3 regions of the Rhizobium sp. A37_96 genome follow, and region 3 is predicted to be linked to each of the others. Evidence: predicted binding sites of a transcription regulator. Region 3 holds the regulator's gene; each other region holds the start of a gene.

Region 1 (10,503 bases), on a different contig from region 3:
TCGCACTTGTCGCACCGTCCGGTACGGGCAAGTCGACGCTGCTGCATGTCGCCGGCCTGCTTGAACACCCGGATGCCGGCGAGGTGCTGATCAACGGCCAGGCTTGCGAAGGCTTGTCCGATGACAAGCGTACGGCCGTGCGCCGGAGCGAGATCGGCTTCGTCTATCAGTTCCATCACCTCCTGCCGGAATTCTCGGCTCTTGAAAACATCATGATGCCGCAGCTCATTTCCGGCCTCTCGCGCAAGGATGCAAGCGAGCGGGCTGCCCAGCTTCTCGACTACATGCGCATCGGCCATCGCGCCGATCATCGCCCGGCCGAGCTCTCCGGCGGCGAGCAGCAACGTGTCGCCATCGCCCGCGCCGTCGCCAACGCCCCGCTGGTGCTGCTGGCCGACGAGCCTACCGGCAACCTCGACCCCGCAACCGCCCACTATGTCTTCGATGCGCTGGAGGCGCTGGTGCGTCAATCGGGCCTTGCGGCCCTGATCGCCACTCACAATCACGAGCTTGCCATCCGCATGGACCGCCGCGTGACGTTGAGCGACGGCAAGGTGGTCGAAGTCTGATCGGCTCCATCAGGGGACGATCAGGCCGCCGCGATAGTCCAGCTCATAGGCCTTGCTATCCCTCACCATGATGGCCTCGTGGCCGGTGAAATGGTCGCAAGTTCCGTTGCTGCGGTCGATATAGCGACCGTACGCGTGCTCGAACTCGAAGCCCCCGAGAAAGCGGTTTTCGTCCAGATAGAGCCGCAGCAGCGCTGCCTTGATGACCATGCCGGCGCGCCTGCCGTCGATCAGATCCGGCTCTATGATATGGCCGAAGTAATTCATCGCCCAGACCGGCTCGTCATCGTACCAGACGAGCTCCTGCCCGGCAAAATCCGTGCCGCCGAAATAGCTGTCGAGGTAGCGCCAGCGGCCGTTGACGTAGCCGATGTCATGCGAGCCGCTGCGGCAGGACGGCAACCTCTCGCCGTCGCCGACATAGGTTTCCGCCTTGGCGGTGACAATGAAATCGTTCAGCTCGGCAAGGCCCGGCATGACGCTCTCCAATTTTGGTGAGCAACGACAATGCCATTAGTTGGGCGGATTGTAAAGAACAAAAAGAGAACAAAGATAACTATTGGCCGCTCTCGCACGCCTTCTGACCGATATCGTCCTGCCAGTCCTGGATGCTGACGGTCTTGGCATCGGCCTTCAGCGTCTTGCCGTCCTTCGTCACCTTGCCGGTCAGCACGTTGTAGTCGCAGCTGTGGCTGTTATCCGGTTCGAGCGTGTCGCGGGAGTCGTATGTATAGCCGGCGACCACGAAGCCGCTGTTGCGATAGGCAAGGGTCAGCGTCTGTTCCCAGCGGTCTCGGCCGATGCTGTCATTCTGCGAGACGATTGCGATCGAACCGTTCGGCAGCGCGGAGATGGACGGTTCCTGGCCGACAACGCCGCCGGGCTCGACGCTGCCCCATATCTTGTCTGGAACGCTTGCTGTCAGCTTCAGCAAGGAATGCTCGTCGTCGCGCAGGTAGATGTAGATGCCGATCGGATTGTCCGCCTGATCGTCAGGGGAAGACGCCGCTAGAAGGGCGAGATCCGGCTTGCCGTCCTTGTTCCAGTCGCCGATCGCGGCATCGATGATGCGCCCGGGCGGGACGGGATCCCCGGCATGGGCTGCGGTTGCGAGCGAAAGAAGAATGAGAGCGCAGGCAGGTGTTTTCATGGTGATCTCCCGGTTGCCTTTGCATAGCGTCACGCCGTTTCCGCGTCTATCGGAGGCCCAAAAAAGTCCGGTGATGAAATTTATTGATGCTTCTATTGACTCTCGAACAAAAATAGAACAAAAAAGAAACATAACGAGTAAGGAGCGCGTAAATGACCGATATCATTCGAGACGTTGCAGCATTCACCTCCATCGTCATGTTCGTTGCCAGCTTTTCCCTCATCATGATGGCGATGTGAGTCTTATCCCCAGATGCATATGGTGCTCCCGTATTTGATGGGAGCAACTTCTGGACTTTATGATCCGTAATGCCGACAATGCCGCCGATTCATTTGGGCATGCGGAAGGGTTTGAGATGGCGGATGTGAGTGGCGGCGGCGCGGTTGTGCCGGTCGGCGAAATGCCGGAATTCGTGCACCTCCGGGTTCATTCCGCCTACTCCCTGCTGGAGGGAGCGCTGCCGCTCAAGAAGATACTGGCCAAGGCTGCCGGCGACAGCCAGCCGGCCATCGCCATCACCGATACCAACAATCTTTTCGTTGCCCTCGAATTCTCACAGAAGGCAATGGACGAGGGGCTGCAGCCGATTATCGGCTGCCAGGTATCGATCGACATGGAAGATGGCGGCGAGGGCGAGAAGCGCGGGCCGCAGCAGGCACTGGCCAAGCTGCCGTCCATCGTGCTGCTTGCCGCCACGGAGCAGGGCTATGAGCGCCTCGTCGATCTGGTCAGCCGCGCTTATCTCGGCGGCGAAGGCAATAGCGCCGTCCACATCACCGCCTCCTGGCTTGAGGAGATCGGCACGGAAGGCATGATCGCGCTCACCGGCTCGCTCACAGGCCCGGTCGATATGGCGCTGAAGGAAGGCCATGCGCCGCAGGCGCTCTCCCGGCTGTTGACGTTGAAGCGGTTGTTCGGCGACCGGCTCTATGTCGAGCTGCAGCGTCACGGCACCTACGATCGTCGCCACGAGCAGAAGATGATCGCGATGGCCTATGAGCACGAGCTTCCGCTCGTGGCCACCAACGAAGCCTTTTTCCCGACGCGCGACGACTACGATGCGCACGACGCGCTGATGGCGGTTGCCCACAACGCCATCGTCTCCGACGACACGCGTTTCCGCCTGACGCCGGATCATTATCTCAAGAGCCGCGCCGACATGGCGAAACTCTTCGCCAATCTTCCGGAGGCGCTGGACAGCACCGTCGAGATCGCTCGCCGCTGCTCTTTCGTGCTGAAGACGCGCAAGCCGATCCTGCCGCGCTTCACCGGCGCCACCGACGATGCCGAGGAAGCCGAACGTGCCGAGACGGCGGAGCTGCGTGCCCAGGCTATCGAGGGACTGGACCAGCGTCTCGCCTCGCTCGGCATGGCGCCGGGCTATGAGGAAAAGGACTATCGCGAGCGGCTGGAATTCGAACTGAGCGTCATCGAGCGCATGAAGTTCCCCGGCTACTTCCTGATCGTTGCCGACTTCATCAAATGGGCGAAGCGGCATGATATTCCGGTTGGCCCCGGCCGCGGCTCGGGCGCGGGCTCGCTGGTCGCCTACGCGCTGACCATCACCGATGTCGATCCGCTGCGTTTCTCGCTGCTGTTCGAGCGCTTCCTCAATCCGGAACGCGTCTCGATGCCGGACTTCGATATCGACTTCTGCCAGGACCGGCGCGAAGAGGTGATCCGCTACGTGCAGGCCAAATATGGCCGCGAGCAGGTGGCGCAGATCATTACCTTCGGTTCGCTGCAGGCGCGTGCTGCCCTGCGCGACGTGGGCCGCGTGCTGGAAATGCCCTATGGCCAGGTCGACAAGATCTGCAAGCTCGTGCCGAACAATCCTGCCAATCCGACGCCGCTCAGCAAGGCGATCGAAGAGGAGCCGCGCCTGCAGGAGGAGGCGGACAAGGAGCCGGTCGTCGCCCGCCTTCTCGATATCGCTCAGAAGATCGAGGGCCTTTATCGCCACGCCTCGACGCACGCCGCCGGTATCGTCATCGGCGACCGCCCGCTGTCGAAGCTGGTGCCGATGTATCGCGATCCGCGTTCCGACATGCCGGTCACCCAGTTCAACATGAAATGGGTGGAGCAGGCCGGCCTCGTGAAGTTCGACTTCCTCGGGCTCAAGACCCTGACAGTCCTGAAGACGGCCGTCGATTTCGTCGCCAAGCGGGGTATCAGCATCGATCTTGCCAGCATCCCGCTCGACGACAAGAAGACTTATGACATGCTCTCGCGCGGCGAGACGGTCGGCGTGTTCCAGGTGGAAAGCGCGGGTATGCGCAAGGCGCTGATCGGCATGCGCCCGGACTGCATCGAGGACATCATCGCGCTGGTGGCGCTCTACCGTCCCGGCCCGATGGAAAATATCCCGGTCTATAATGCCCGCAAGCATGGCGAGGAAGAAATCGAGTCGATCCATCCGAAGATCGATTATCTTCTGAAGGAAACGCAGGGCGTCATCGTCTACCAGGAGCAGGTGATGCAGGTCGCCCAGGTGCTCTCGGGCTATTCGCTCGGCGAGGCCGACCTTCTGCGCCGCGCCATGGGCAAGAAGATCAAGGCGGAGATGGACCAGCAGCGCGAGCGCTTCGTCGATGGTGCCATCAGGAACGAAGTTTCCAAGGGCCAGGCCGACGTCATCTTCGATCTTCTGGCGAAATTCGCCAACTATGGCTTCAACAAGTCGCACGCCGCCGCCTATGCCATCGTCTCCTACCAGACCGCCTATATGAAGGCGCACTATCCGGTGGAGTTCCTTGCGGCGTCGATGACGCTCGATATGTCCAATACCGAGAAGGTCAACGACTTTCGCCAGGATGCCAAGCGCCTGGGCATCGAGGTCATCGCGCCTTCCGTTCAGACCTCGTTCCGTCATTTCGAGACGGGCGACAACCGGATCTACTATGCGCTTGCTGCCATCAAGGGCGTCGGCGAATCCGCCGTGGACCATATCGTCGAGGTGCGCGGCGAGCAGCCCTTTGCCGGCATCGAGGATTTCTGCCTGCGCATCGATCCCAAGCAGATCAACCGCCGCGTTCTGGAAAGCCTGATCTGCGCCGGCGCCTTCGATTGCTTCGAGATCGACCGCGCGCAGCTGATCGCCGGTATCGACCGCATCATGGGCTATGCCCAGGTGGCGCAGGAAAACAAGCGCAGCGGCCAGCACGACATGTTCGGAAGCGCGGCGTCAGGGCCGGAAAAGATCGTCTTCCCGACCTACACGCCCTGGCTCGCCTCGGAGCGGCTGCTGCGCGAATTCCAGGTGCTCGGCTTCTATCTGACGGCGCATCCGCTCGACACCTACAAGAGCGTGCTCGACAAGATGCGCGTCCAGCCCTTCGCCGACTTTTCCGCTGCGGTGAAGCAAGGGGCCAGCAACGGTCGCCTGGCCGGCACAGTCATCTCGAAGCAGGAGCGCAAGACGCGCACCGGCAACAAGATGGGTATCTTCGTGTTTTCCGATGCTTCGGGCCAGTTCGAGGCCGTGCTCTTCTCGGAGACGCTCAACCAGTATCGCGACGTTCTCGAAGTCGGGAAATCCTTCGTCATCACCGCCCAGGCGGATGAGCGCCCGGAAGGCATCAGCCTGCGTCTGCAGACCGCGCAATCGCTGGAGGAGAAATCGCTGCAGATGCAGAAGGCCCTGCGCGTCTATGTTCGCGATTCCGGGCCGCTGAAGGCAGTGGCCGCGCATCTCAACGCCAGGGGCGACGGCCTCGTTTCCTTCATCGTCATCAAGGAAGAAGGGATGCGCGAGGTCGAGGTGGCTTTGCCGGAGAAATATCGCATCACGCCGGAAATCGCCGCCGCATTGCGCACGGCGCCTGGCGTGATCGATGTGGAGCTGGTTTAGAGCAATCCCGGGAAAAGCGCATGGCGGCTTCCGTCCGGAATTACGTGAAGACAAAAGGCTTTAGCCCTTCTTCCCGAGCGCGCCATTGTTGGTGATGGTGATGAAATCGGTCTCGTTGCCGGTTTCGGGCCCGATGCCGGTGTCGGAAATCGTCAGCGACGATCCGGCCGTCAACAGATCCTCGATGCGATGGCGGACATCATCGGGGATGGTGATGCGGCCAAGCGCTTGCCCTGCGGCGTCGAGCGATTGCGATTGCTCCTCGCTGGTGATGCCGTAGCGCTTTTTCGCCTGCTTGCTGAGATCTTCTTCCAGCGTCATGCCGAACCAGTCGGCCTTGCCGCTGATGCGGTCGATCGCATTGGCGGTGAAGAAATGCACGCCGAGCGCCTCTTGCGGTTCGGCGATGATGGCAGGGCCCTCGAAGAGCGGCGCGAAATTCTGCCGAACCATGATCGCGCCGTTCGGAGGCTCGCCCTTGCCGGCGGCGGCATAGACCGCCTTCATCAGATCCTGACTGACGAGACTGCCTGCCGCCTTGATGTCATGCGCCTTCTTGAAGTCTTCGATGGCCTGCACCGTCGCGGGCCCGAGCATGCCGTCGGGCGTTCCGGTGATGAAACCCATGCCGTTCAGCAGGCCCTGGAGGTCGCGTACGTTCTCACGCAGGCCGCGCCGGGTAATCAGGATGCTGAGCGGTGCGGGATCGGCAGGCGGGGCGATGATTTCCTGCGCTTTCGGGATCTGGATCGAAGTGACATCGTTCGTCGCGACCTGCAGCGATTGCCCCTGTGGCAGAAAGCTCGCGGTCATGGGGCGAAGTTCGATGCCGGAGAACAGCGCCGGCGGTGGAGCGGCCTGCGGCTGGAACAGCATGGAATTGTCGAAGGGCTGCGGCACCAGCGGCTGATCGGCGATGACCACATGCACGCCGCGCTCGGTCATCTGGTAAAGCGTCTTTGCAAAGGCCTTCGGCATGCGCACGCAGCCGTGGGAAGCCGGATAATTCGGAACCGAATTGGATTCGTGCAACGCGATTCCAGACCATGTCAGCCGTTGCATGAATGGCATCGGCGAGGCCGAATAGAGATTGGACTCGTGATAGACCTTCTTTTCCAGAATGGAGAAGATGCCGCTCGGCGTCGTATGCCCGCGCTTGCCGGTCGAAACCTTCGAGGTCGCAACCACTGTATCGCCATCATAGACCGCAAGCGATTGCCTGTCCTTCGACACCACGATCTGCAGGGTGCGGGCATCCTGCGCGGCAAGAGCGGGATGAGAAAGGGCCGTGGCTGAGAGCAGCCCGAGCCCAAGCAATAAAAACGGCTTCATAGACACAAACCAAAACGCAATACTCGTAGCGCCCAAGGTTAGAGATCGAAGTTTAAGGAAGACTTGCCGACGAGACGCTTCTTGTCGCCATGAGGCGGGCCTCTGCAGCCATGAACTATACAACAACGCCGAGACGGAGCGTTCGGCTCTGTCTCGGCGCTATTCCGTCAACGAAGGCGGAAAGGTTCAGTGCGCGCTGGACGCTACCCAGTTATGCCAATCCCGCTCGGTGCCGTGGAAGGCATTGAGGTCGATCCTGCCATCGACACCGTGGGAAACGCCCGAGCCCGAATACTGCCAGAACAGCCAGTTGCGGCCGGGATAGACCTTGGAAGGATGGGCAGCCACGGAGCGCAGCCAGAAGGGATAGTTGAGCAACTCGCCCCGCAGATTGTCGCGATAGAAATCCGGAGCGGTGTAGACGATCGGGCGCTGGCCGTAGTGCTTTTCCAGCTTGTCCATGAAGACCTGCATCTTGGCGAGCACCTGCTCGCGCGAAGGCCGGCGCTTGCAGCTCGATTCGCCATTCCACTCCACATCGATCACCGGCGGCAGGGCGCCGGCTTCCTTCGGAACGTTGCGAATGAACCAGTCGGCCTGTTCCCCGGCTGTCCGGCACCAATAGAAGAAGTGATAGGCGCCGTGCTTCAGGCCGGCCTGTTGAGCAGCCCGCCAGTTCTTCCTGAACATCGGATCGAGATGATCGCCGCCATCCGTCGCCTTGATATAGACGAAGTTCGCTCCCTGCGTGCGCAGCGTATCCCAGTCTATCTCGCCCTGCCATCGCGAGACATCGACGCCGTGGACGGCGAGGGTTCGGGGCGAGGTGGAGGAGCCGAAGTTGATCGGCTTGGCGTCGCGGAAGCGGTGCGTGTAGATCTGCATCGGCTGCTGGCGCAGGGCGCGAGGGATCGGGTTTGAGGGCGCGAGCATGGCAAGCGGCCGTTGAAGCGGTACGGGCGTGTCGTTGCCCTCTTGGTCGGAGGGCAGCAATCCTTCCGGCCGGATATCCGTCGGCATAGCAACCGCGAGAGCCTGCTGCTGTTCGACGCGCGAAACCGTTTCGCCGATTTCGACCGACGGCACGGGCCTGCCGGTCTTTGCGATGGAGCTGGTCAATTCCTTCGAAGGCGGGCTGGCTTGCGCGGCTTCGCGCTCACCTCGGGCGGCGCAGCCTGAGATCGTCAGGCAGGCGAGAAGAATAGTCGATACAGCCGATAGACGCATAGGAACCCGTACGCAAAACACAATCGACGGCGGATCCGCGCCGTTCGGAAGTTACAGATTCCAAGTCCTAATGGAAATTTACCAAAAAAGTTTGAATCCGAGCTTTTCGGCGCGAAGATTCACGCGCGTAGCACGATCATCTGCGCGCGCAGACTTTTGTCGCCGTGCGGTGACTTTATTTTAAGCCATTGTTATTTATGGCGTTTATCGCCGAATGTATAACCGGTCTCGACGGTCTTGTTTCCGAATTTTTCTCGAAGCTTGTCCATGGCGGCTTCCGCAGCCGCGCGCCGGGTGGCCTGTTCGTCGATGAGATCTGGCGGGTCGGCGCGTGCGGCATCGCCAAGATCGGAAACGCCGATACCGATGAGACGGAATTTCGTGCCGTCCGTTTCGTGTTCGAGCAGGCGCAGACCGGTCCGGAAAATCCGGTCCGCAAGCTGGGTCGGATCTTCCAGGCGGCGGTTGCGCGTGCGGGTCTTGAAATCGGCTGTCTTCAGCTTCAGCACCACCGTCTGGCCGGCAATGCCGCTGCGCTTCAGACGTCGCGAAACCTTCTCCGAAAGATCGCGCAGGATCGGCACGAGATCGTCATGGCGGGAGATATCTTCGAAGAAGGTGGTTTCGGCGGAGACGCTCTTTGCTGCTTCGTTCGGATGGACGGTGCGGTCGTCGATCCCTCGCGAAAGGCGGAAGAGCCGTTGCCCGATGACACCGTAGCGGCGCATGAGATCGCCTTCCTCCATGGCCTGCAATTGCCCGATGGTTCGGATGCCGTCGTTTTCCAGCGTCGCGGCAAAGGCCTTGCCGACACCCCATATCGTTGTGACGGATCGCGGCTCCAGGAAGGAGAGCGCCTCTTCTCGGCCGATGACGGAAAAGCCGCGCGGCTTCTGCAGGTCGGAAGCCACCTTGGCGAGGAACTTGCAATAGGAAAGGCCGACCGAGATGGTGATGCCGATTTCCTGCTCCACCCGCTTGACGAACTTGGCCAGGATGCGGGCCGGCGGATCGTGGTGGAGCCGCTGCGTGCCGTCGAGTTCGAGAAAGGCCTCATCGATCGAAAGCGGTTGCACCAGTGGCGTCAGTTCCTGCATCATGGCTCGGACCTCACGGCCGACGCGGACGTATTTTTCCATGTTGGGATGGATGACGACAGCCTGCGGGCAGGCTTCCAGCGCCTTGAACATCGGCATGGCGGACCGTACCCCGTGGATGCGGGCGATATAGCAGGCGGTTGAGACGACGCCGCGTTTGCCGCCGCCGATGATGACCGGCTTGTCAGCCAGCTCCGGATTGTCGCGTTTCTCGATCGAGGCATAGAAGGCATCGCAATCGATGTGCGCGAGCGTCAGCGCGTAGAGTTCGCGATGATAGACGAGGCGAGGGCTGCCACAGCTCCGGCAACGCGGTCGTGCTGCCGATTGCTCGCTCAGGCAATCGCGACAGAAGCCGGAGATCTTGTCTGGTGCATTGGTCATCGGATGAGAACAAAAATTGAACATTGCCACTTTATGTTCTAAGCTTGCGAGTCTCAAGCCGGAAAACTGCAGGGGGAGGAGAGGTGCAGAATTTAAGCGTGCAGCCGTTGACGCCCGATCGATGGGACGATTTTGAAACGCTGTTCGGGCCGAGTGGCGCCTGCTATGGATGCTGGTGCACTTACTTTCGCGTTCCGACATCGCAGCGCAAGACGATGGACGCGACGGCAAAGAAGCAGTTCATTCAGGAGCGCGTTGCGGAAGGGCCGCCGCCCGGCCTCCTCGGCTATATCGGCGGTCAGGTGATCGCCTGGGTGCAGGTCGGTCCACGCGCCGATCTGCCGCAATGGAATTCGCCGAAGACCGTATCGCGCCCGCTCGATCCGGCAGATGCGGAAGATCGCTCGGTCTGGGCCGTGAGCTGTTTCTTCATGAACTCGCGGGATCGCGGCAAGGGCCATAGCCATCGCATGCTGTCGGAGGCCGTGAATTTCGCCCGGGCTTCCGGGGCGCGACTTCTGGAAGGCTGTCCGATCGAACGCACGAAACAATCAAAATCCGTCGGCCTCTATGTCGGTTCGCGACGTATATTCGAGGCGGCCGGATTTTCTGAAGTGGCGAAGCGCAAGGATGGCCGGCCTTTGATGCGCCTCGCTCTTTGAGATCGGATCGGGTCGCGTCAGCGCACGATATGGGCCTGGATCAGCGTTGCTGCCTGGCCCCATTCGTTTGCTTGCGGGATGCCCGCGGGGGCTGCCGGCGCCATGCGATGGACGATGGAATCGGGTTTCAGATTGATCAGGAGGCATTCCGGAACATGCTCGCTGACCGAATGCAGATTATGGGCCATGTCGTCGACGAAGGCGACGGGCATCGTGCGCTGTCGGTGCAGCG
Region 2 (10,503 bases), 130 kb from region 3:
TTCGCCCGCTTTGGTCATGCTCTCCTCCTTGGACGTTCAGTCGGGTGAAACTCACTCCGCTGCGGCAACCTTCTTCAGCGGACGCCGCTCCAGCAGTTCCTTCAGGAATTGCCCCGTATAGGAGCGCTTTTCCTTGACGATGGCTTCCGGTGTTCCCACGGCAACGATCTCGCCGCCGCCATCGCCACCTTCCGGACCGAAATCGAGGATCCAGTCGGCGGTCTTGATGACTTCGAGATTGTGCTCGATGACCACGACGGAATTGCCCTGATTGACCAGTTCGTGCAGCATTTCCAGAAGCTTGGCGACATCGTGGAAGTGCAGCCCGGTTGTGGGTTCGTCGAGGATGTAGAGCGTGCGGCCGGTCGATCGCTTCGACAGCTCCTTGGCTAGCTTGACGCGTTGCGCCTCGCCACCCGAAAGCGTATTGGCCTGTTGTCCCACCTTGATATAGCCGAGACCGACATCCTTCAGGCTCTGCAGCTTGTCGCGCACCGCGGGAACAGCGGCAAAGAAATCGACGCCTTCTTCGACCGTCATGTCGAGCACGTCCGCAATCGACTTGGTCTTGAAGGTGACGTCGAGAGTTTCGCGGTTATACCGCTTGCCATGACAAACGTCGCAGGTGACGTAGACGTCGGGCAGGAAGTGCATCTCGATCTTGATGACGCCGTCGCCCTGGCACGCCTCGCAGCGGCCGCCCTTGACGTTGAAGGAGAAACGGCCCGGCTGATAGCCGCGGGCCTTGGCCTCCGGCAATCCGGCGAACCAGTCACGGATCGGCGTGAAGGCGCCCGTATAGGTCGCCGGGTTCGAACGTGGTGTCCTGCCGATCGGCGACTGATCGATGTCGATCACCTTGTCGATATGCTCGAAACCGTCGATACGGTCGTGATCGGCGGGGATCTCGCGCGCACCCATGACGCGCCGCGCCGCCGACTTGTAGAGCGTCTCGATCAGGAAGGTGGATTTGCCACCGCCTGAAACGCCCGTGACGGCGGTAAACACACCGAGCGGGATGGACGCCGTAACGTTCTTGAGATTATTGCCCCTCGCGCCGACGACCTTGATTTCCTTGCCCTTCTTGGGCTTGCGGCGCTCTTCGGGAACCGGCACGCCGAGCTCGCCGGAAAGATATTTGCCGGTCAGCGACTTCGGGTTCGCCATGATATCCTGCGGCGTCCCATGTGCCACCACCTGGCCGCCATGCACGCCGGCTGCCGGGCCGATGTCGACGACATCGTCCGCCGTCAGGATCGCATCCTCGTCATGCTCGACGACGATCACGGTGTTGCCGATGTCGCGCAGGTGCTTCAGCGTCTCCAGAAGGCGGGCATTGTCGCGCTGATGTAGGCCGATGGACGGCTCGTCGAGGACGTAAAGCACGCCGGTCAATCCCGAACCGATCTGCGACGCCAGCCGGATACGCTGGCTTTCGCCGCCGGAAAGTGTCCCCGAGTTGCGCGACAGGCTGAGATATTCGAGGCCGACATCGTTCAGGAAGCGCAGGCGATCGCGGATTTCCTTGAGGATGCGTACGGCGATTTCATTCTGCTTGTCGGTGAAGGTATCGGGCAACACGTCGAACCAGTCGCGGGCAACGCGAATGGACATTTCCGCGACCTGGCTGATGTGCAGCTTGTTGATCTTGACCGCCAGGGCCTCCGGCTTCAGGCGATAGCCGTTGCAGGCCGGGCAGGGCGCTGCCGACATGAAGCGCTCGATCTCTTCGCGTGCCCAGGCGGAATCCGTTTCCTTCCAGCGCCGTTCGAGGTTCGGAACGATGCCTTCGAAGTTCTTGTGCGTGGTGTAGGAGCGCGCACCGTCGGCATAGTGGAATTCGATCTTGTCTTCCGTGCCGTTGAGGATGACGTCCTTGGCCTTGTCCGACAGCTCGTTCCAGCGGTTGCCGAGCTTGAAGCCATAATGCTTGCCGAGCGCTTCCAGCGTCTGATTGTAATAAGGCGAGCTCGATTTGGCCCAGGGGGCGATTGCGCCATCGCGCAGCGTGCGTTCCGGCTCCGGCACGATCAGATCCGGGTCGATCTTCTGCTGCGAGCCGAGACCGTCACAGGAAGGGCAGGCGCCGAAGGGATTGTTGAACGAGAACAGGCGCGGCTCGATTTCCGGTATGGTGAAGCCGGAAACCGGGCACGCGAATTTCTCCGAGAACAGCACGCGCTCGTGCGTCTCGTTCAGCGATTTGTTGGCCGAGCCGCCGGCAGCGGTTTCTTCCGGCGGCAGCGGCTTGTCGGCGAATTCGGCAACGGCAAGACCGTCCGCCAGACGCAACGAAGTCTCGAAGCTGTCGGCCAGGCGCGCGGCCATGTCCGGCCTGACCACGATACGATCGACCACCACGTCGATATCGTGCTTGTATTTCTTGTCGAGCGCCGGAACGTCGGCGATTTCGTAGAACTGCCCGTCGACCTTGACGCGCTGGAAGCCCTTTTTCATGAGCTCCGCCAGTTCCTTCTTGTATTCGCCCTTACGCCCGCGCACGAGCGGCGCCAGAATATAGAGCCTGGTGCCTTCCTCGTAGGCGAGAACGCGGTCCACCATCTGGCTGACCGTCTGGCTCTCGATCGGCAGGCCCGTGACCGGCGAATAGGGAACGCCGACGCGGGCAAACAGCAGGCGCATGTAGTCGTAGATTTCGGTGACCGTGCCGACTGTCGAGCGCGGATTGCGCGAGGTGGTCTTCTGCTCGATCGAGATAGCGGGCGAGAGACCGTCGATCTGGTCGACATCCGGCTTCTGCATCATTTCGAGGAACTGGCGCGCATAAGCCGAAAGGCTTTCGACATAGCGGCGCTGCCCCTCGGCATAGATGGTGTCGAAGGCCAGCGACGACTTGCCGGAGCCGGAAAGGCCGGTCATGACGATCAGCTTGTTGCGCGGCAGGTCGAGGTCGATGCCCTTGAGATTGTGCTCGCGCGCACCACGTATGGAAATAGTCTTCAGTTCGCTCATCGTCTTGTGCAGGTCCCTTGGAGTCTGCCTTTATTTAGTGATGCCGGCCCGCGTGTCGAGGCTGAAATGACGGGCGGGATCAGGTTTTCGATTCTGTTGACATCATCATAAGGACAAATTAGAACAAATAAAGAACAAAATGTCCTGTGGATATTTCTTTGTGGATGAAGAAGCCTTGGACGGTGCTGAAACAACACCTGATGGCGGCAATGGTCTAAGGTGTGCCGATGGAATTTAAGGGCCGTCGATGGGCGGCAAGTAGGGTGGTATCATGGCCGGTAGTGTGAATAAGGTAATTCTGGTTGGAAATCTCGGGGCGGACCCGGAAATCCGGCGCACGCAGGACGGTCGCCCGATTGCCAACCTCAACATCGCGACGTCGGAAACCTGGCGCGACCGCAATTCCGGCGAGCGCAAGGAAAAGACCGAATGGCACCGTGTCGTCATCTTCAATGAGGGCCTGTGCAAGGTCGCCGAGCAGTATTTGAAGAAGGGCGCCAAGGTCTACATCGAAGGCGCGCTGCAAACCCGCAAATGGCAGGATCAGAACGGCCAGGATCGCTATTCGACCGAAATCGTGCTGCAGGGCTTCAATTCCACCCTGACGATGCTCGATGGCCGTGGCGAAGGCGGCGGCTCCATCGAGGGCGGCGGCGGCCGTGGTGGTCGCGGCGGCGGTGACTTTGGTGGCGGCTACGGCGGCGGTGGCGGCGATTACGGTGGCGATGACTATGGCCAGCCACCTTCGCAATCCTCCGGTCGCGGTGCAGGCGCCGGCCGCGCCTCCAGCGGTGGCGGCAGCAATTTCTCGCGCGATCTGGACGACGACATCCCGTTCTGAGACCGGCGCAGAAGCCGATTGTTGAAAAGCCCGCCCTACGGCGGGCTTTTTCGTATGTTTCGATTCAGCGATGCCGCCCAGATGGCTTAATCGTCAGTTGTTTTATCGCTCGCGGAGCCTTTGAGCTCTTTCAGAATGGCCTTGGGCCTCTATGGTTGGAACGGCATTTTTCTCGGTGAGAATACCTGTCCTCGAGATCTCGTCACTCAGACAGGTGAACAAGGCTGTCTTCAGAAAGGCATACCCTTACTATTTGAAGAACGGCCTGACGATGGAGCCTTTCACGAAAGGGCCAACGCCGCCCTTGCACCGTCCACGACGAATTGCGCGGCAAGTGCCGCCAGGATGACGCCGAGCAATCGGGTCAGGATGGCGCGGCCGGTGGCGCCGAGCATGCGGTCGAGACGGTCGGAAATGGCGAGCGCGGCAAAGACAAGGCAGAGATTGGCGGCGATGACGCCGATCAGTTGCGCTCGGTCGAGCGTTGTCTGCAGCGATCCCGCCAAAAGGATCGTGGCGGAGATCGCGCCGGGGCCGGCGATCAGGGGCAGGGCGAGCGGAAAGACCGCGATGTTGCGGATATGGTCCTGGGTGATCGCGACTTCCGTCGTTTTCTCTTTCCGGTCCTGCCGCCGCTCGAACACCATCTCGAAGGCGATCCAGAAAAGCAGCAGGCCGCCGGCGATGCGGAAGGCGCCGATGGAGATGCCGAGGATGCCGAGCACGCTCGCTCCGAACAAGGCGAAGGCAGCTAGGATGAAGAAGGCGATCAGCGAGCCGCGCAGCGCCACCTGCTTGCGCTCGGAGCGATTCATGCCCGCCGTGAGGCCGATAAAAAGCGGCGCAAGCCCGGGTGCATCGACAGTGACAAGCAGTGTGGTGAAGGCATTGATCAGCGTGTCTGAGCTCGCCATATAGTCCCCGGTGCTTGTTCTGTCGTTGTTATCGGCCATTGTTATGCGAGGAACGAGCTTTCGCAAAGGCCCATGCGCTGCTATTGGCGGGTTACGCCACGGAAATGTGCGATTTTGCGGCTTAAAGGGCAAAAGCCTGTTCAAAAACACCGGCCCAAATTGGCGCTCGCCGGGCCTTTCGGCTATAAATTTCGCAGTGATTCTAAAAGAGATCGTGATCTGTTTTGACTGAGCAAACACCACCCGGCGGCGGGAAGCTCCCGCCAGGCATCGAGCCGATTTCCATCATGGAGGAAATGCAGCGGTCGTATCTCGATTACGCCATGAGCGTGATCGTCAGCCGCGCGCTTCCCGACGTTCGCGATGGTCTCAAGCCAGTTCATCGGCGCATCCTCTATGCGGCCCATCAGAGCGGCTATCACTGGAACCGCAAGTATGTGAAGTCGGCCCGTCCCGTCGCCGACGTCATGGGTAGCTACCACCCGCACGGCGACGCTTCGATCTATGACGCCTTGGTCCGCATGGCGCAGAATTGGTCGATGCGCGTGCCGCTCATCGACGGACAGGGCAATTTCGGCTCGATCGACGGCGATCCGCCGGCGGCGATGCGCTACACGGAATCGCGCCTGACGAAGGTTGCCCACGAGCTGCTCGAGGACATCGACAAGGAAACGGTCGATTTCCAGGAAAACTACGATGCGACCACGGAAGAGCCGAAGGTTCTGCCGGCGCGCTTCCCGAACCTGCTCGTCAACGGTTCCGGCGGTATCGCCGTCGGCATGGCGACGAACATTCCGCCGCACAATCTTTCGGAAGTGATCGACGGCTGTATTGCCCTCATCGACAATCCGGCGATCGAGCTGCCCGAGATGATGCAGATCATCCCCGGCCCGGATTTTCCGACTGGTGCGAAGATCCTCGGCCGCGCCGGCATCCGCTCCGCTTACGAGACGGGGCGCGGTTCGGTTATCATGCGCGGTGTCGCAACCATCGAGCCGATGCGCGGCGACCGCGAGCAGATCATCATCACCGAGATTCCCTTCCAGGTGAACAAGGCCTCGATGATCGAGAAGATGGCCGAGCTGGTACGCGAGAAGCGCATCGAGGGCATCTCCGACCTGCGCGACGAATCCGACCGCCAGGGCTATCGCGTGGTCGTCGAATTGAAGCGCGATGCCAATGCCGACGTCATTCTCAATCAGCTTTATCGCTATACGCCGCTGCAGACCTCCTTCGGCTGCAACACGGTGGCGCTGAACGGCGGCAAGCCCGAGCAGATGAACCTGATGGATATGCTGCGCGCGTTCGTGGCATTCCGCGAGGAAGTCATCAGCCGCCGCACGAAGTATCTGCTGCGCAAGGCGCGCGATCGCGCCCACGTCTTGGTCGGTCTGGCGATTGCTGTCGCCAATATCGATGAAGTCATCCGCGTCATTCGCCAGGCGCCGGATCCGCAGACGGCCCGCGAAGAGCTGATGACTCGCCGCTGGAACGCCGCCGACGTCGAATCGCTTATCCGGCTAATCGATGACCCGCGTCACCGCATCAACGAGGACGGCACCTACAACCTCTCGGAAGAGCAGGCCCGCGCGATCCTCGAACTTCGTCTTGCACGTCTGACCGCTCTCGGCCGTGATGAAATCGATGAGGAACTCAATCAGATCGGCGCCGAGATCAAGGATTATCTGGATATTCTCTCGTCGCGCGCCCGCATTCAAACCATTGTAAAAGATGAGCTTTCTGCGGTTCGCGAAGAGTTCGGGACGCCGCGTCGCAGCGAGATCGTCGATGGCGGCCTCGAGATGGACGATGAAGATCTGATCGCCCGCGAGGACATGGTCGTAACCGTTTCCCATCTCGGCTACATCAAGCGTGTGCCGCTGACGACCTATCGCGCGCAGCGCCGTGGCGGCAAGGGCCGCTCCGGTATGACGACCCGTGACGAAGATTTCGTTACCCGGCTATTTGTTCTCAACACACACACGCCGGTTCTGTTCTTCTCGTCGCGCGGTATCGTATATAAGGAAAAGGTTTGGCGCCTGCCCATCGGCACGCCCACGTCGCGCGGCAAGGCGCTGATCAACATGCTGCCGCTGGAACCTGGCGAACGCATCACCACGATCATGCCGCTGCCCGAGGACGAGGATAGCTGGGATAATCTCGACGTAATGTTCACGACGACGCGCGGAACCGTGCGCCGCAACAAGCTGTCGGATTTCGTGCAGGTGAACCGCAACGGCAAGATCGCCATGAAGCTCGAGGAAGAGGGTGATGAAATCCTCTCCGTCGAGACCTGTACGGAACATGACGACGTGCTGATGACGACGGCGCTCGGCCAGTGTATCCGCTTCTCGGTTTCGGACGTACGCGTCTTTGCCGGCCGCAACTCGATCGGCGTTCGCGGCATCAGCCTCGCATCCGGCGACCGTATCATTTCCATGACGATCGTCCGGCATGTGGACGCGGAACCCTGGGAACGCGCTGCCTACCTCAAGCGCTCCGTCAACGAGCGTCGTTTTGCGACGGGCGAGGACGAGGAGATCGCGCTGGTTGGCGAGGAGGTCACCGAAGAGGGACAGCTGAGCGACGAGCGGTACGAAGAACTGAAGGCGCTCGAGCAATTCGTTCTGACGGTGTCGGAAAAGGGCTTTGGCAAGCGTTCGTCTTCCTATGACTTCCGCATCTCCGGCCGCGGCGGCAAGGGCATCCGCGCTACCGACACCTCGAAGACGGGCGAGATCGGCGAACTCGTCGCCGCTTTCCCGGTCGAGGATGGCGATCAGATCATGCTCGTCTCGGATGGCGGCCAGTTGATCCGCGTTCCCGTCGGCGGCATCCGTCTCGCGAGCCGCGCCACCAAGGGCGTCACCATCTTCTCCACCGCCAAGGATGAGAAGGTCGTGTCCGTCGAGCGCATCAGCGAGCCCGAAAACGACGAGGATGATGCCGCGTCGGGTGAGGATGATGCTGATGCTGATGCTGATGCTGTTGCCGGGGAAGCCGGCGATGTCGAGGGCGGCAGCGAGGAATAGGCTTCGCCGCACTCGGCCGGCGAAGCTGTGGCTGGCCGGCCAGCACGCCTGGAAGTGCAATCTTTTCAATCGCATGAGCTTGGCAACAGGCTCATGCGATTGTTTTTTATGGCATGTGTCGGCGCGAGGGATAATCGCGACAGGTTCTATTCGGGCTGCTTATTGCTTCGAGAGAAGGGCGGCAGAACCTCCAGGCTTTCCCGATCCAATTGTGCAAATAGCTCGTCATAGCCGAAGCGGAAGTGCCATCCGAGGACAGCGCCTGCCGATTTCGACGTATAGACGCGATCGATGCTTTGCGGCAGAGGCCAGTTTCTCTGCGCAAATTTCGCGGCCAGACCGGGCGCGCGCAATCGGATGACGGAGGCTGCATCGACCGCCAGGGCTTCGCAATCTTCCGGTTTGAAGAGCGTTCCCGCAGAGATGATATGCCGTTGGAAGGGATCGCCTCCATTGGTCAATGCTGTGGCGTGGGCGTCGGCAACGTCGCGTATGTCGATGCCGCGATGCAATCGATAGACGGCCATGATTTCGGCGGACTCCGGAAAGCTTCGAGACATGCGCAGGACGCGCACCTGAAAATCCCGACCGGCCATGCCTTTCAGAATCTGCTCGGCTTCCAGTTTCGTGCGGTGATAGATGCTTTTCGGTTGCGGCGCGGTGTCTTCATCGATCCATGTGCAGCGGCCGGGAGCCACTGCGCGACCGTAAAGCGCCGTCGTGCTGGTAAACGCCAGTCGCTTCACGCCAGCGGCCAGAGCGGCCTCAGCCAATAGCAAGGTCCCATCCACATTGATGCGGCGAAACTCGTCATCGGAGACTGTTCCCACATGGGGCGCATGCAGCGCCGCGCAATGGACGATTGCGTCCGCTCCGGCTAACGCTCGGCGCAGCAGCGCTGTATCGGTAAAATCTCCAACGATGTGCGTCGATGAAAATGGTGAGCGATCGATCCCTATGACCGTATGATTTGACGCCAATGCGTTGAAGACAGCGCGGCCAAGCCGTCCGGAGCTGCCGGTCAGAACAATGCGCATGTCGATCCCTCGGTAAACTCGGACCACCATAGCACGATTGAAGCAATTGCCGTCCTTCCTCTCGCAAAATCAGGCTCTTGCGTAGCGGTGGCGGGGCATGGAGGAGGAAGACCTACATTGTAGTGACAATAAAAAACCGGACGCTGGCGGGGAGAGCGTCCGGTTCAAGGGTCCATCCGAGCATCTGGCGGGGAGAGGATGCCCGGTACGCGGAGATCAGAGCGTCTTGTGACGCTTATGCAGTCTCTTGCTCTCTTCGCTTTCGCGATGGAGCGCCGAAATGGTGGATGCGACTGACACGACAAACATGATGCTGATGAAAAGCGTAAGCAGCGTCAAAATTGTGAACATGATCGCTCCCTCCTTTGGTGGGACTAGCGTTCAGATCCCTTAATACTGGCTCGAGGCAACGAAGGGACGAGCCGAAGCAAAGGGACCGTAGATCTTCGACTGGTCGGGTTTCTGATCGTAAAGCGCAACGGTTGCTGCAAGCATTCCCGAAATCATGGCCATCCAAACAACGTTAATGAGGGTGATCTTGTCGGGCATACTCTTCTTCCTTCTTGCCGCAATGTGCAAATCTGAGTTCGGACTGTAAACGCAGCGGTTCATAAATGGTTCCGCCGATATTGAGAGCTATCTAGCAATGGCCGCCTGAAGCGACCTTGAATGCCTTGTTCATCTGGCGTTCAGATTCGCGATGCGTCCTGCGCATGGCGGTGGCGATTTCTTGGGCAAAATCGATGTCTTTGCTGATTTTTTCGGCAGAATCCCATTCGATCTCATAGTTGTCTGCAAAAAGATGAACGAGATATTCAATGAAAAATGAACCGATGATGGCGCCTGCGATGATGAAGACGAGCATGGCATGATTTCCTTGGAGCCGAGACCCGCGAGCCGCTGAACCGGGCCCGTTTCGATGTTGAGGCCAGTTAAAGCACTGCCGAGCTGAAACAGGCTTGAACGTCGCGTTCATCCAGCGTTCAGAGGCGGTCTCCGGGTTGCAAATGACTTGCGATGCGGCCTCATCCATGACAAAAGGCGTCGAAACAACGAGCCGGCCTGGTATGACGACAGCCTTTTATCCCGGATCTTTCGACCCGATGACAAACGGACACTTGGATGTCCTCGTTCAGGCGTTGAACGTCGCCTCCAAGGTGATCGTGGCGATTGGCATTCACCCTGGCAAGAAGCCGCTTTTCTCTTTCGAGGAGCGTGCCGAGCTGATCAAGAAGTCGCTCGCCGAGGCTCTGCCGCAGAAGGCGGGCGATATATCCGTCGTCGCCTTCGACAATCTCGTGGTGGATGCCGCCCGTGCCCATGGCGCGACCTTGCTGGTGCGCGGCCTGCGGGACGGTACGGATCTCGATTATGAAATGCAGATGGCCGGCATGAACAGGCAGATGGCGCCGGATATACAGACGCTGTTTCTGCCCGCCGGTACAGCCTCGCGGCCCATAACCGCCACATTGGTGCGGCAGATCGCATCGATGGGCGGCAATGTGAGCGCCTTCGTGCCGTCAGCGGTTCTGGACGCCCTGACTGGCAAACTCAAAGATGTGGCCGGCCCCAAGGGCTGAGCTGAAATCCATTTCCGAACGGAGCACCCATGAAACTCTTTCATATTGCATTGGCTGGATTCCTGAGCCTTGCTGCCTTCGCGGGCAGCGCATTGTCGGCATCGGCCGAAGACCTGCTGACCATCC
Region 3 (10,503 bases):
CAGAGCGTGATGCCGAAAAGTGTAAGCGGTTTTCGGGCGACATCACGCTCTCCCTAGTTAATTCCGGAACGGATTCAGATTTTAGGTCTATTCGACCTAAAATCATCCGGCTCCAGGCTCAGACGAGCATCCCCATCGGGTTTTCGATGTAGCCCTTGAAGGCGGCCAGGAGTTCGGCACCGAGCGCCCCATCGACGGCACGATGATCGGTCGACAGCGTGACGGTCATCACGGTGGCAATCGCCATTTCGCCCTTCTTGACGATGACGCGCTGTTCGCCCGCGCCGACGGCCAGAATGGTCGCATGCGGCGGGTTGACGACGGCGGCGAAGTTCTTGACGCCCATCATGCCCATGTTCGACACGGCAGTCGTACCGCCCTGATACTCCTCAGGCTTCAGCTTGCGCTCCTTGGCGCGCTTGCCGTAGTCCTTCATCTCGTTGGAGATGGTCGAGAGCGTCTTCTGCTCGGCGCTGCGGATGATCGGCGTGATCAGGCCGCCAGGAATGGAGACGGCAACACCGACATCGGCATGCTTGTGCTTGACCATGTTGCTGTCGGTCCAGGAGACGTTGGCATCCGGAACATCACGCAGTGCCAGCGCCAGGGCCTTGATGACCATGTCGTTGACCGAGAGCTTGTAGGCCGGCACGCCGTCCTTCGACTTCGGAGCGGAATCGTTGAGCTGCGTGCGCAGTGCCAGCAGCGCGTCGAGTTCGCAATCGACCGAGACGTAGAAGTGCGGGATCGTCTGCTTGGATTCCTGCAGGCGCTTGGCGATGGTCTTGCGCATGCCGTCATGCGGAACGAGCTCGTAGGAACCCTGCTCGAACAGCTTGAGGACGGCGTCGTCGGACATGCCCTTCGGCGCGGCGGCGGGAGCAGCGGCCGGCTGTGCAGCCGATGCTGCTGCGGGAGCAGCCTTGGCCGTGCCGCCGGAAACCGCAGCCTCGATGTCCTTCTTGACCACGCGGCCATGCGGGCCGGTGCCGGAGACGGCAGTCACGTCGATGCCGGCTTCCTTGGCAAGGCGGCGTGCGAGCGGCGAAGCGAAGGTGCGATGACCATCATTTGCTGCCGGAGCCGATGCAGCCGGCGCCGGGGCTGGTGCGGCAGGAGCCGAAACGCTTGCCGGAGCAGGCGCTGCAGCAGGGGCCGCCGCCGGAGCCGCTTCCGCCTTTGGAGCTTCCTTCGCAGCCGGAGCAGCGCCGCCGCCAGCGCTGGAAGCAGCAGCGGCAACATCTTCGCCATCGGCAGCGAGCACCGCGATCAAGGCATTGACCTTGACGCCTTCGGTGCCGGCCGGAATGACGATCTTGGCAACGGTGCCTTCATCGACGGCCTCGACTTCCATCGTTGCCTTGTCAGTCTCGATCTCAGCGATCACATCGCCGGACTTGATCTTGTCGCCTTCCTTGACCAGCCACTTGGCGAGGTTGCCCTCTTCCATGGTCGGCGAGAGGGCAGGCATAGTGATGTTGATAGGCATCGATGAGCCCTCCCCTTATTTGTAGCAAACGGCCTTCACCGCATCGACCACTTCGGCGACGCTTGGAAGCGCCAGCTTTTCGAGGTTGGCGGCGTATGGCATCGGTACGTCCTTGCCGGCAATCGTCAGGATCGGCGCATCGAGATAGTCGAAGGCCTGCTGCATGACGCGCGTGGCGATTTCCGTGCCGACAGAGGACTGCGGATAGCCTTCCTCGACGGTCACCAGACGGCCGGTCTTCTTGACGGATTCGATCACCGCCGGAAGATCCATCGGGCGGATGGTGCGCAGGTCGATAAGTTCGACATCGATGCCCTGGGCTTCGAGCTCGGCGACCGCCTTGGTGGCATAGGTCATGCCGATGCCGAAGGAGACGACCGTAACGTCCTTGCCCGGACGATGGATGCGGGCCTTGCCGATCGGCACCGTGAAATTATCGAGCTTCGGCACGTCGAAGTGCTGGCCGTAGAGAATTTCGTTCTCGAGGAAGATGACCGGGTTCGGATCGCGGATAGCCGACTTCAGCAGGCCCTTGGCGTCGGCTGCCGTGTAAGGCATGACGACCTTGAGGCCGGGGATCTGGCTGTACCAGGCGGCATAGTCCTGGCTGTGCTGAGCGCCGACGCGGGCAGCAGCACCGTTCGGACCGCGGAAGACGATCGGAGCACCCATCTGGCCGCCGGACATATAGAGCGTCTTGGCGGCGGAGTTGATGATCTGGTCGATCGCCTGCATGGCGAAGTTGAAGGTCATGAATTCGACGATCGGGCGAAGACCGGCCATGGCGGCGCCGACGCCGATACCGGCAAAACCATGCTCGGTGATCGGGGTATCGACGACGCGGCGGGCGCCGAATTCCTGCAGCAGGCCCTGGGTCACCTTGTAGGCGCCCTGATATTCGGCCACTTCCTCACCCATGACGAAGACGTCCGGGTTGGCGCGCATTTCCTCGGCCATGGCGTCGCGCAGCGCTTCACGCACCGTCATCGACACCATTTCCGTACCGGCCGGAATTTCCGGATCGGCGGGAGCCGCAACCTTCGGCTGGGCCGGAACCGGCGCGGCCGCGGGTGCCGGAGCGGCGGCAGGGGCCTCGGCCTTTGCCGGCTCGGCAGCGGGCGCTGCCTTGGCGGACGAAATGGCGTCGGCCGATTCGCCGTCCTGCAGCAGGATGGCGATCTTGGCGTTGACCTTTACGCCTTCAGTACCGGCCTCGACCAGCAGCTTGCCGATGACGCCTTCGTCGACGGCTTCCACTTCCATGGTGGCCTTGTCGGTTTCGATTTCGGCAATGACATCACCGGAAACGACCTTGTCGCCTTCCTTCTTGAGCCATTTCGAAAGTGTACCCTCTTCCATGGTCGGAGAAAGGGCGGGCATGAGAATGTCGATGGGCATTGATCGTCCCTCCCCGATTTAGAGCAGAATGTCGGTGTAGAGCTCGGATGCATCCGGCTCCGGATCGTTCTGGGCGAAATCGGCGCTGTCGGCGACGATGTCGCGGACATCCTTGTCGATATCCTTCAGATCGTCCTCGGTCGCCCAGCCCTTTTCGAGAAGGCGAACACGAACCTGCTCGATCGGGTCATGCTCGGAGCGCATCTTCTGCACTTCGTCCTTGGAACGGTACTTGGCCGGGTCGGACATGGAGTGACCGCGATAACGGTAGGTCAGCATTTCCAGGATGATCGGGCCCTTGCCGGAACGGCAGTGCGCAACGGCTTCATCGGCCGCGGCCTTGACGGCGCGAACGTCCATGCCATCCACCTGGATGCCGGGAATGCCGAAAGAAGCGCCGCGCTTGGAGAAATCGGCCTGCGCGGTGGCGCGCGCGGTCGAGGTGCCCATGGCATAGCGGTTGTTCTCGATCACGAAGATGACCGGCAGCTTCCACAGCTGCGCCATGTTGAAGCTTTCGTAGACCTGGCCCTGGTTGGCAGCGCCGTCGCCGAAATAGGCGACACTGACATTGTCATTGCCGCGATACCAGTTGGCAAAGCCGAGACCGGTGCCGAGAGAGACCTGCGCGCCGACGATGCCATGGCCGCCGTAGAAATTCTTTTCCTTGGAGAACATGTGCATGGAGCCGCCCTTCCCTCGGGAATAGCCGCCCTGGCGTCCGGTCAGCTCGGCCATGACGCCGCGCGCGCTCATGCCGGTTGCCAGCATGTGTCCGTGGTCGCGATAGCCGGTGATGATCTGATCGCCGTCCTTCAGCGCCAGCTGCATGCCGACGACGACAGCTTCCTGGCCGATGTAGAGATGACAGAAGCCGCCGATGAAGCCCATGCCGTAAAGCTGGCCGGCCTTTTCTTCGAAGCGGCGGATGAGAAGCATCTCACGATAAGCCTTCAGCTCCGCATCACGATCGAAATCTGCGATCGGACCGCCATTGGTTTCCTTGGCAGGCCTTGATGCTGTCTTACGGCTGGAAACGGTCGCGTTTTTTCGCGGCGCCATTCAACCCTCCCTATGTGAGTAGCCTCGTTTTACGATGAGACCTAACATAGGCAAGATTGTTCGCCACAGCAATGCTATAATTGCATGGCTCATATTCTTTGCAAGCTACTGAAATAACTTAAGAAAAATCGATTAACCAAAATTCGGTTAATTGTGACTATTTGTTGAATATGACGATTTCGTTCGCCTTGGAATAGGTCAGCTGATAGCGCGCATATTGGTCGAGCATATCCTTGTCCAAAGAACCATCGCTCAGCAAAGCGACCTCCTTTTCAAGGTGCTCGCGCTTTGCCACGAGATCGGCCAGCTCCTTGCTACGGTCGATGCGGCGCTGTTCGAAAACCTCGGTCGCCTTCAGGCCGTAGTCGCCATGAATGCAATGATAGCCGAAGTAACTCACAAAAGCGATGGTAATGGCGGGAAGAACGAGACGGCCGAACCTTCTCTTCTTATGATACTTTGTCCACATACTCGCTCGAAACGCCCTGGCTTAGGCAACCTCGCCCCAAAGCCAATGTCGCTTCGAAGAAGATCGCGTCAAATCAAACACCTAGGACCAACTTAACCGGCAGAGATTAACCGTCCGTTGACTCTAACTGCGCGGCCCAACAAAAAACCGCGCCCTGAGGCGCGGTTCGATTTCAGCGACGAATATGTCCGCAGATCCAATGGGATCCCACGGATCAGGCATCAGGCGCGCAGGATGGAGCGGCCGGCATATTTTGCCTGCGGGCCAAGCGCTTCCTCGATGCGGATGAGCTGGTTGTACTTGGCAAGACGGTCGGAGCGCGACAGCGAGCCGGTCTTGATCTGGCCGCAGTTGGTGGCAACGGCGAGATCGGCGATCGTGGAATCTTCCGTTTCGCCCGAGCGGTGCGACATGACGGCCGTGTAGTTCGCCTTGTGCGCGGTTTCCACCGCATCCAGCGTTTCCGTCAGCGAGCCGATCTGGTTGACCTTGACGAGGATCGAGTTGGCAACGCCCATGCGGATACCGTCGCGCAGACGAGCGGAGTTGGTGACGAACAAGTCGTCGCCGACAAGCTGGGTCTTCTTGCCGATCAGATCGGTCAGTATCTTCCAGCCTTCCCAATCGTCTTCGGCCATGCCGTCCTCGATCGAAACGATCGGGTACTTGGCGGCGAGTTCGGCGAGGTATTCAGCCATTGCGCCGGATTCGAGCGTGCGGCCTTCGCCTTCCAGCACGTACTTACCGTCCTTGAAGAATTCGGTGGAAGCGCAATCAAGGCCGAGAGCGATTTCTTCGCCCGGCTTGTAGCCAGCCTTTTCGATCGACTTCATGATGAAGTCGAGAGCGGCCGGGGCGCTGGAGAGGCCTGGTGCAAAGCCACCCTCGTCGCCGACGTTGGTGTTGTGGCCCTGCGAAGCCAGTTCCTTCTTGAGGACGTGGAAGACTTCAGAACCCATGCGGACGGCTTCGCGGATCGAATCTGCGCCGATCGGCAGGATCATGAATTCCTGGAAGTCGATCGGGTTGTCGGCATGGGCGCCGCCGTTGATGATGTTCATCATCGGGACCGGCAGGAGGCGGGCATGAGCGCCGCCGACATAGCGGTAGAGCGGCAGGTTGGCGCTCTGGGCAGCGGCCTTGGCGACGGCAAGCGAGACGCCGAGGATGGCGTTGGCACCGAGGCGCGACTTGTTCGGCGTGCCGTCCAGCTCGATCATGATGTTGTCGAGCTGGATCTGGTTTTCGGCGTCCATGCCGCCGATCGCATCGAAGATTTCCGAGTTGACGGCTTCGACAGCCTTCTCGACGCCCTTGCCATGGTAGCGCTTGCCGCCATCGCGAAGCTCGACGGCTTCATGCGCGCCGGTCGACGCGCCCGACGGAACCGCCGCGCGGCCCATGCTGCCGTCTTCGAGGTAGACATCGACTTCGACAGTCGGATTGCCACGGCTGTCGAGAATCTCGCGGGCGATAATGTCGGTGATTGCGGTCATGATAGCTTCCTGCTCGCTGGTTTATAAATCGATTTAAATCGTCTTAATCGAAGGCGTGGAAATTACAATGGCGATCCACGCCCCCGAGGTAGGGCACTCCAGCAGGCCGCGTAGCGCAAATTCATGTCAGCCTGTTGAATGCCTGATATTTATCAGCCCTTGGCGATAGCGTCGAAGGCCAGAAGCTTCTCCAGAAGGCGCGGCATGTCCTTCAGATAGACCATGTTCGGGCCATCCGACGGCGCATTGTCGGGGTCTTCGTGGGTCTCGACAAAAACACCGGCAACGCCAACGGCGACGGCAGCGCGCGCCAGCGTCTCGACGAATCGGCGATCGCCACCGGAGGAACCGCCCTGTCCGCCCGGCTGCTGCACGGAATGCGTCGCATCGAAAATGACCGGCGCGCCCATGGCCGCCATGATCGGCAGCGAACGCATGTCGGAGACCAGGGTGTTGTAGCCGAAGGAGGCGCCGCGCTCGCACAGGAGAATGTTCGGATTGCCGCTGTCATTGAGCTTGGCAAGGACGTTCTTCATGTCCCAGGGCGCAAGGAACTGCCCCTTCTTGACGTTGACGACGCGGCCGGTCTTGGCGGCGGCGACCAGCAGGTCGGTCTGGCGCGACAGGAAGGCCGGGATCTGCAGGATATCGACCGTCTTGGAAACGATGGCGCACTGCTCTTCGGTATGAATGTCGGTCAAAACCGGAAAGCCGTATTCCTTCTTGAGGTCGGCAAAGACTTCCAGCGCCGTTTCCAGGCCGATGCCACGCTTGCCGGACAGCGACGTGCGGTTGGCCTTGTCGAAGGAGGATTTGTACACAAGGCCGATGCCGAGCTTGCCGCAAAGCTCCTTCAGGACGCCGGCGATCATGAAAGCGTGGTCGCGGCTTTCCATCTGGCAGGGGCCGGCGATCAGCGACAGCTTGGCGGTGTTGGAAAAGAGGACCTTGGAGGCACCCTCGCCGACGGTCACTTCGGAATTCGTGCTCATGCTATCTCCTCGAAGGCGAACAGTGCGCCCTGCCCGGGCGCCAGCCTCGCCAATAGACGATTGTTCTTACGCGTGTAGGTGACGCCGTTAGCAGCGAAATGCGACGATGTCACGGAAAGATCGCGCGTTTTGAAAAGGATTGCGCGCGCCCTGAGCCCAGGATCGCTAGCGCGAACAGGCAAATCGTAGAATGCTTCCATTCCTTCCGGCGTCAGGATCTCGAGCTCGGCATTGGCGGTTTCGATCGTCAAGCCGAAGGAATGCTCCGAAATTCGCGGGCCGCCGACGACCTCCTCGAAAAAGGCGCGATACGCCTCCGGTTTCGATGCGGAAAGCGCCACCCGCGCGATGCCGCTCACACCGTTTTCATGACGCTCGAGCACGCTGCGGTCCGCCGGCAACGGATTGATGCGCTGGCAGCAGAAAGCCAGAAAATCCGGCGCGCGCAGATCGGCCGCGAAGGCGAGGCGAAAGCCGGCCGTCGTTTCGGTTCCGTCCGGCATCTTCATGGGCCGGGAGAAATCCAGCATCCGCCCGGCGGAGATCGCGCCCGCCTTGAAGCGCGCGTCATCCGCAACGGCATCGTCCGTGCCGAAGACCATGGCGGAAAAGCCATCTTCGCCGACTCGGAAACGATAGGCCTGATCGCGCGCAACGAAGACATTCCCGTCGGCGACGCTCGTCTCGCACTGCTCCTGCGACGCCACGCCCAAAGGTTCGAGATAGGTCTTGTCGGCCAGGAAGACGCAGGCATTCTCCGTGCCGAAAGGATGGCGTGCGTCCGGAGCGACCGTAAAACCGAGCTTGCCGAGACGTTCGCGCGCCAGAGCGATGTTGACGGTCGGCAGCACGAGATGATCCAGCGGATGCGGCAACGGCGCCATGCTTTCTCCTTTTCCCTACGGGAGCAGATTTGCGCCCATCCATCATCGAATTCAAGATGGAAGCAAGAGACCGGGAGATAGGGCGACACCGATGGAACGCAATCTCGCAAACGTGATTGCTGATTCTATTCTGTAGCTGGCTTACCCGGCGTAATATCCCGTTCGTCGACGCGGGAGACACCTTGGTCAAGCGAAAGTGTCCTAAACGGCGCAAATTCAAAATTATCAATATTTATCAATACATTAAAACTGAAACAATCCATTGGCGCTTTCAGTCGGTTCATTCGACAGTGGTAATTATTTAATCGTCCGAACAAGGCTTTACCGAAATTTAAGTACTTGCGGAACACATATGGAACATATAGTGTCCGTTCTGGATTTGTTTCACGACTTTTTCTTGATTCTGGGGTTCCAAGACGATGTTGACGCGCAAGCAGCAGGAACTGCTTCTCTTCATTCACGAACGCATGAAGGAATCCGGCGTTCCGCCATCTTTCGACGAGATGAAGGATGCGCTGGATCTGGCATCCAAGTCCGGTATTCACCGTCTGATTACGGCACTGGAGGAGCGAGGCTTCATCCGCCGGCTGCCGAATCGGGCGAGAGCGCTGGAGGTGATAAAGCTGCCGGAGGCCTATAATCCGAGCCTGCAGCCGCGACGCGGCTTCTCGCCCAGTATCATCGAAGGCAGCCTCGGCAAGCCTCAGCCGGTCGCACCGCCCGCCCCGGCAAAGATCGCCAATGACGATCACAACGGTTCGGCATCGGTTCCAGTCATGGGGCGCATCGCCGCCGGTGTTCCGATTTCCGCCATCCAGAACAATACCCATGATATTACCGTTCCCGCCGATATGCTCGGCTCAGGCGAGCACTACGCGCTTGAAGTCAGGGGGGATTCGATGATCGACGCCGGTATTTTCGACGGCGACACCGTCATCATTCGCAATTCGACGACAGCCAGCCCCGGCGACATCGTGGTTGCTCTCGTCGACGACGAGGAAGCGACGCTGAAGCGCTTCCGCCGCAAGGGTGCGTCCATCGCACTGGAAGCCGCCAACCCGGCCTATGAAACCCGCATTTTCGGGCCGGACCGCGTCAAGGTGCAAGGTAAGCTCGTCGGCCTCATTCGGCGCTATCACTGAGCGGTGACGCCGGCTGGATCGGCGCGCCGAATTTGTCGGTGCGCCAATCGTAGGTTCGATGCCGCGTCCATGGTCGTTGCGGGTTCTCGAACGCCACGGAAACGACGGGTTTGTCGCCTGTGAATGCCATTTCGATGGATCCGGTTTGCCGCAATGTCGCGCCGGTTATCAGCATCGCCCCGGAGCGGCAATGATCCAGCCGCAAGCGGATCGGTGTCACGACGATGTTTGCCGTATCGCAAGCCGGCGGCAAATAGGCCGCGTTTTCTATGGTGACGAGCATGGCGCCGTCTTCGAGCATCGCCACGCACCATGCGCCTTTCTGGCAGGCGAAGCTTCCCTGCATCGTCTGGTCAAGCGCGTCTTCCATTGCCTTGCGGACCGCGTTCTGCTCCTCGGTGCTTAATCGCCGATGACGATCGGTCTTGCTGATTTGTGGAAGCCGGCTGTCGCGAGGAAGGATGGTGGGCGGCTGATGTTCGGTTGCAACCAGTGCCTTTTGCCATTGTTCGAAGATGAAGGCCTGCGGCCGTTCGCGATTGGTCGCCAGTATGTCATCCTGTCGCAGAGCGACCAGAACCCCATCCTCCGAGATCGTCAGATCCGGCTTCGGCACGCCGGGACCGAATGCCGCCGCGCCAACGGATAAGAGCGACAATAGTAGGCCCAGGTGGCGAAGCCGGGTTCGCAACATGCTCATGATCAGGAAGCCGGCAATGAATGTCGGCATCAGCCATGCAGGCTGGCGGCCGAAGGTGATGTCACCTCCCCAGCCGGCCACGGTTTTGGCGATCGCTATGACGAGCTCCAGTCCCTCCCCGGTGACCTTCCAGAAGGGACCATCAAGACCGAGAGGCATGAGCAGCATCGCCGCCATACCAAACGGCATGACGACGAAGGAGACGACCGGCATGGCCGCGAGGTTGGCGGCAAGACCATATGTCGCCAACCGGTGAAAATGCTCGATCGAGAATATGGCTGTCGATGCGCCGCCGATGAATGACGTCGACAACACGCCGCCGAAGAAGCGGGAGACGAACAACAGCGGGCTTAACAGGCGGATGCGGGAGAAGATGGTTTCGCGATGCCGCCGCCGCTTCCATAGCGAATAGCCCGATACCAGCGCCAGCGTTGCGGCGTAGGACATCTGAAAGCTCGGGCCGAGCACCTGAGACGGCGAGAGTATGAGAATGACGATCGCGGATAGCGCCACGTTGCGAAGGCTGATCGACGGTCGATCGAGCAGTACGGCAACCAGCATGATCGCCATCATGATGAATGCGCGCTCGGCGGATACGCCGAAACCGGAAACGAGGTAATAGGCCGTCACTGTCACAAGCGCACCGAGGGCCGCAAACTTCTTTGTCGGCCAGGCCTGTACGACGCCGGGAAACAGGCTGAACAAATAGCGCAGGCCGACATAGAAGATCCCGGCCGACAGCGCCATGTTCAGACCGGAAATGGCGACGATATGGGTGAGGCCGGCAATTCTCAACGCCTCGGTCGTATCCTTCGAGATCGCACGTCTCTCATCGGTGACAAGTGCGGCGGCAAAAGCACCCGTATCGCCT

Evidence for each region. Region 3 encodes LexA, which represses DNA repair genes until DNA is damaged. Its sites were predicted from a motif close to TGTTCNNNNTGTGTTCNG; they were not measured.
Region 1: a site for LexA is predicted at 1,822-1,839, ahead of dnaE (DNA polymerase III subunit alpha). Genes of this name have one in related genera too.
Region 2: a site for LexA is predicted at 3,093-3,110, ahead of uvrA (excinuclease ABC subunit UvrA). Genes of this name have one in related genera too.

The regions. Positions count from the first base shown of each region.
Region 1 covers NZ_JBNWDS010000007.1:223,204-233,706, forward strand. Annotated here, with positions in the region: gene ACQZ6J_RS19750 (ABC transporter ATP-binding protein) at 1-569, shown strand, start outside; gene ACQZ6J_RS19755 (DUF5680 domain-containing protein) at 579-1,046, opposite strand; gene ACQZ6J_RS19760 (hypothetical protein) at 1,126-1,719, opposite strand; gene dnaE (DNA polymerase III subunit alpha) at 2,075-5,569, shown strand; gene ACQZ6J_RS19770 (L,D-transpeptidase family protein) at 5,630-6,901, opposite strand; gene ACQZ6J_RS19775 (glycoside hydrolase family 25 protein) at 7,088-8,128, opposite strand; gene ACQZ6J_RS19780 (DNA polymerase IV) at 8,320-9,609, opposite strand; gene ACQZ6J_RS19785 (GNAT family N-acetyltransferase) at 9,693-10,271, shown strand; gene ACQZ6J_RS19790 (hypothetical protein) at 10,289-10,503, opposite strand, start outside.
Region 2 covers NZ_JBNWDS010000013.1:47,800-58,302, reverse strand. Annotated here, with positions in the region: gene ACQZ6J_RS25585 (DUF72 domain-containing protein) at 1-18, opposite strand, end outside; gene uvrA (excinuclease ABC subunit UvrA) at 52-2,973, opposite strand; gene ACQZ6J_RS25575 (single-stranded DNA-binding protein) at 3,245-3,814, shown strand; gene ACQZ6J_RS25570 (MarC family protein) at 4,096-4,728, opposite strand; gene gyrA (DNA gyrase subunit A) at 4,953-7,760, shown strand; gene ACQZ6J_RS25560 (NAD-dependent epimerase/dehydratase family protein) at 7,907-8,797, opposite strand; gene ACQZ6J_RS25555 (hypothetical protein) at 9,014-9,148, opposite strand; gene ACQZ6J_RS25550 (hypothetical protein) at 9,188-9,346, opposite strand; gene ACQZ6J_RS25545 (hypothetical protein) at 9,438-9,662, opposite strand; gene coaD (pantetheine-phosphate adenylyltransferase) at 9,865-10,377, shown strand; gene ACQZ6J_RS25535 (peptidylprolyl isomerase) at 10,407-10,503, shown strand, end outside.
Region 3 covers NZ_JBNWDS010000013.1:173,676-184,178, forward strand. Annotated here, with positions in the region: gene ACQZ6J_RS26230 (pyruvate dehydrogenase complex dihydrolipoamide acetyltransferase) at 119-1,489, opposite strand; gene ACQZ6J_RS26235 (pyruvate dehydrogenase complex E1 component subunit beta) at 1,505-2,887, opposite strand; gene pdhA (pyruvate dehydrogenase (acetyl-transferring) E1 component subunit alpha) at 2,906-3,949, opposite strand; gene ACQZ6J_RS26245 (FtsB family cell division protein) at 4,107-4,418, opposite strand; gene eno (phosphopyruvate hydratase) at 4,640-5,914, opposite strand; gene kdsA (3-deoxy-8-phosphooctulonate synthase) at 6,067-6,906, opposite strand; gene ACQZ6J_RS26260 (VOC family protein) at 6,903-7,790, opposite strand; gene lexA (transcriptional repressor LexA) at 8,210-8,932, shown strand; gene ACQZ6J_RS26270 (ComEC/Rec2 family competence protein) at 8,913-10,503, opposite strand, start outside.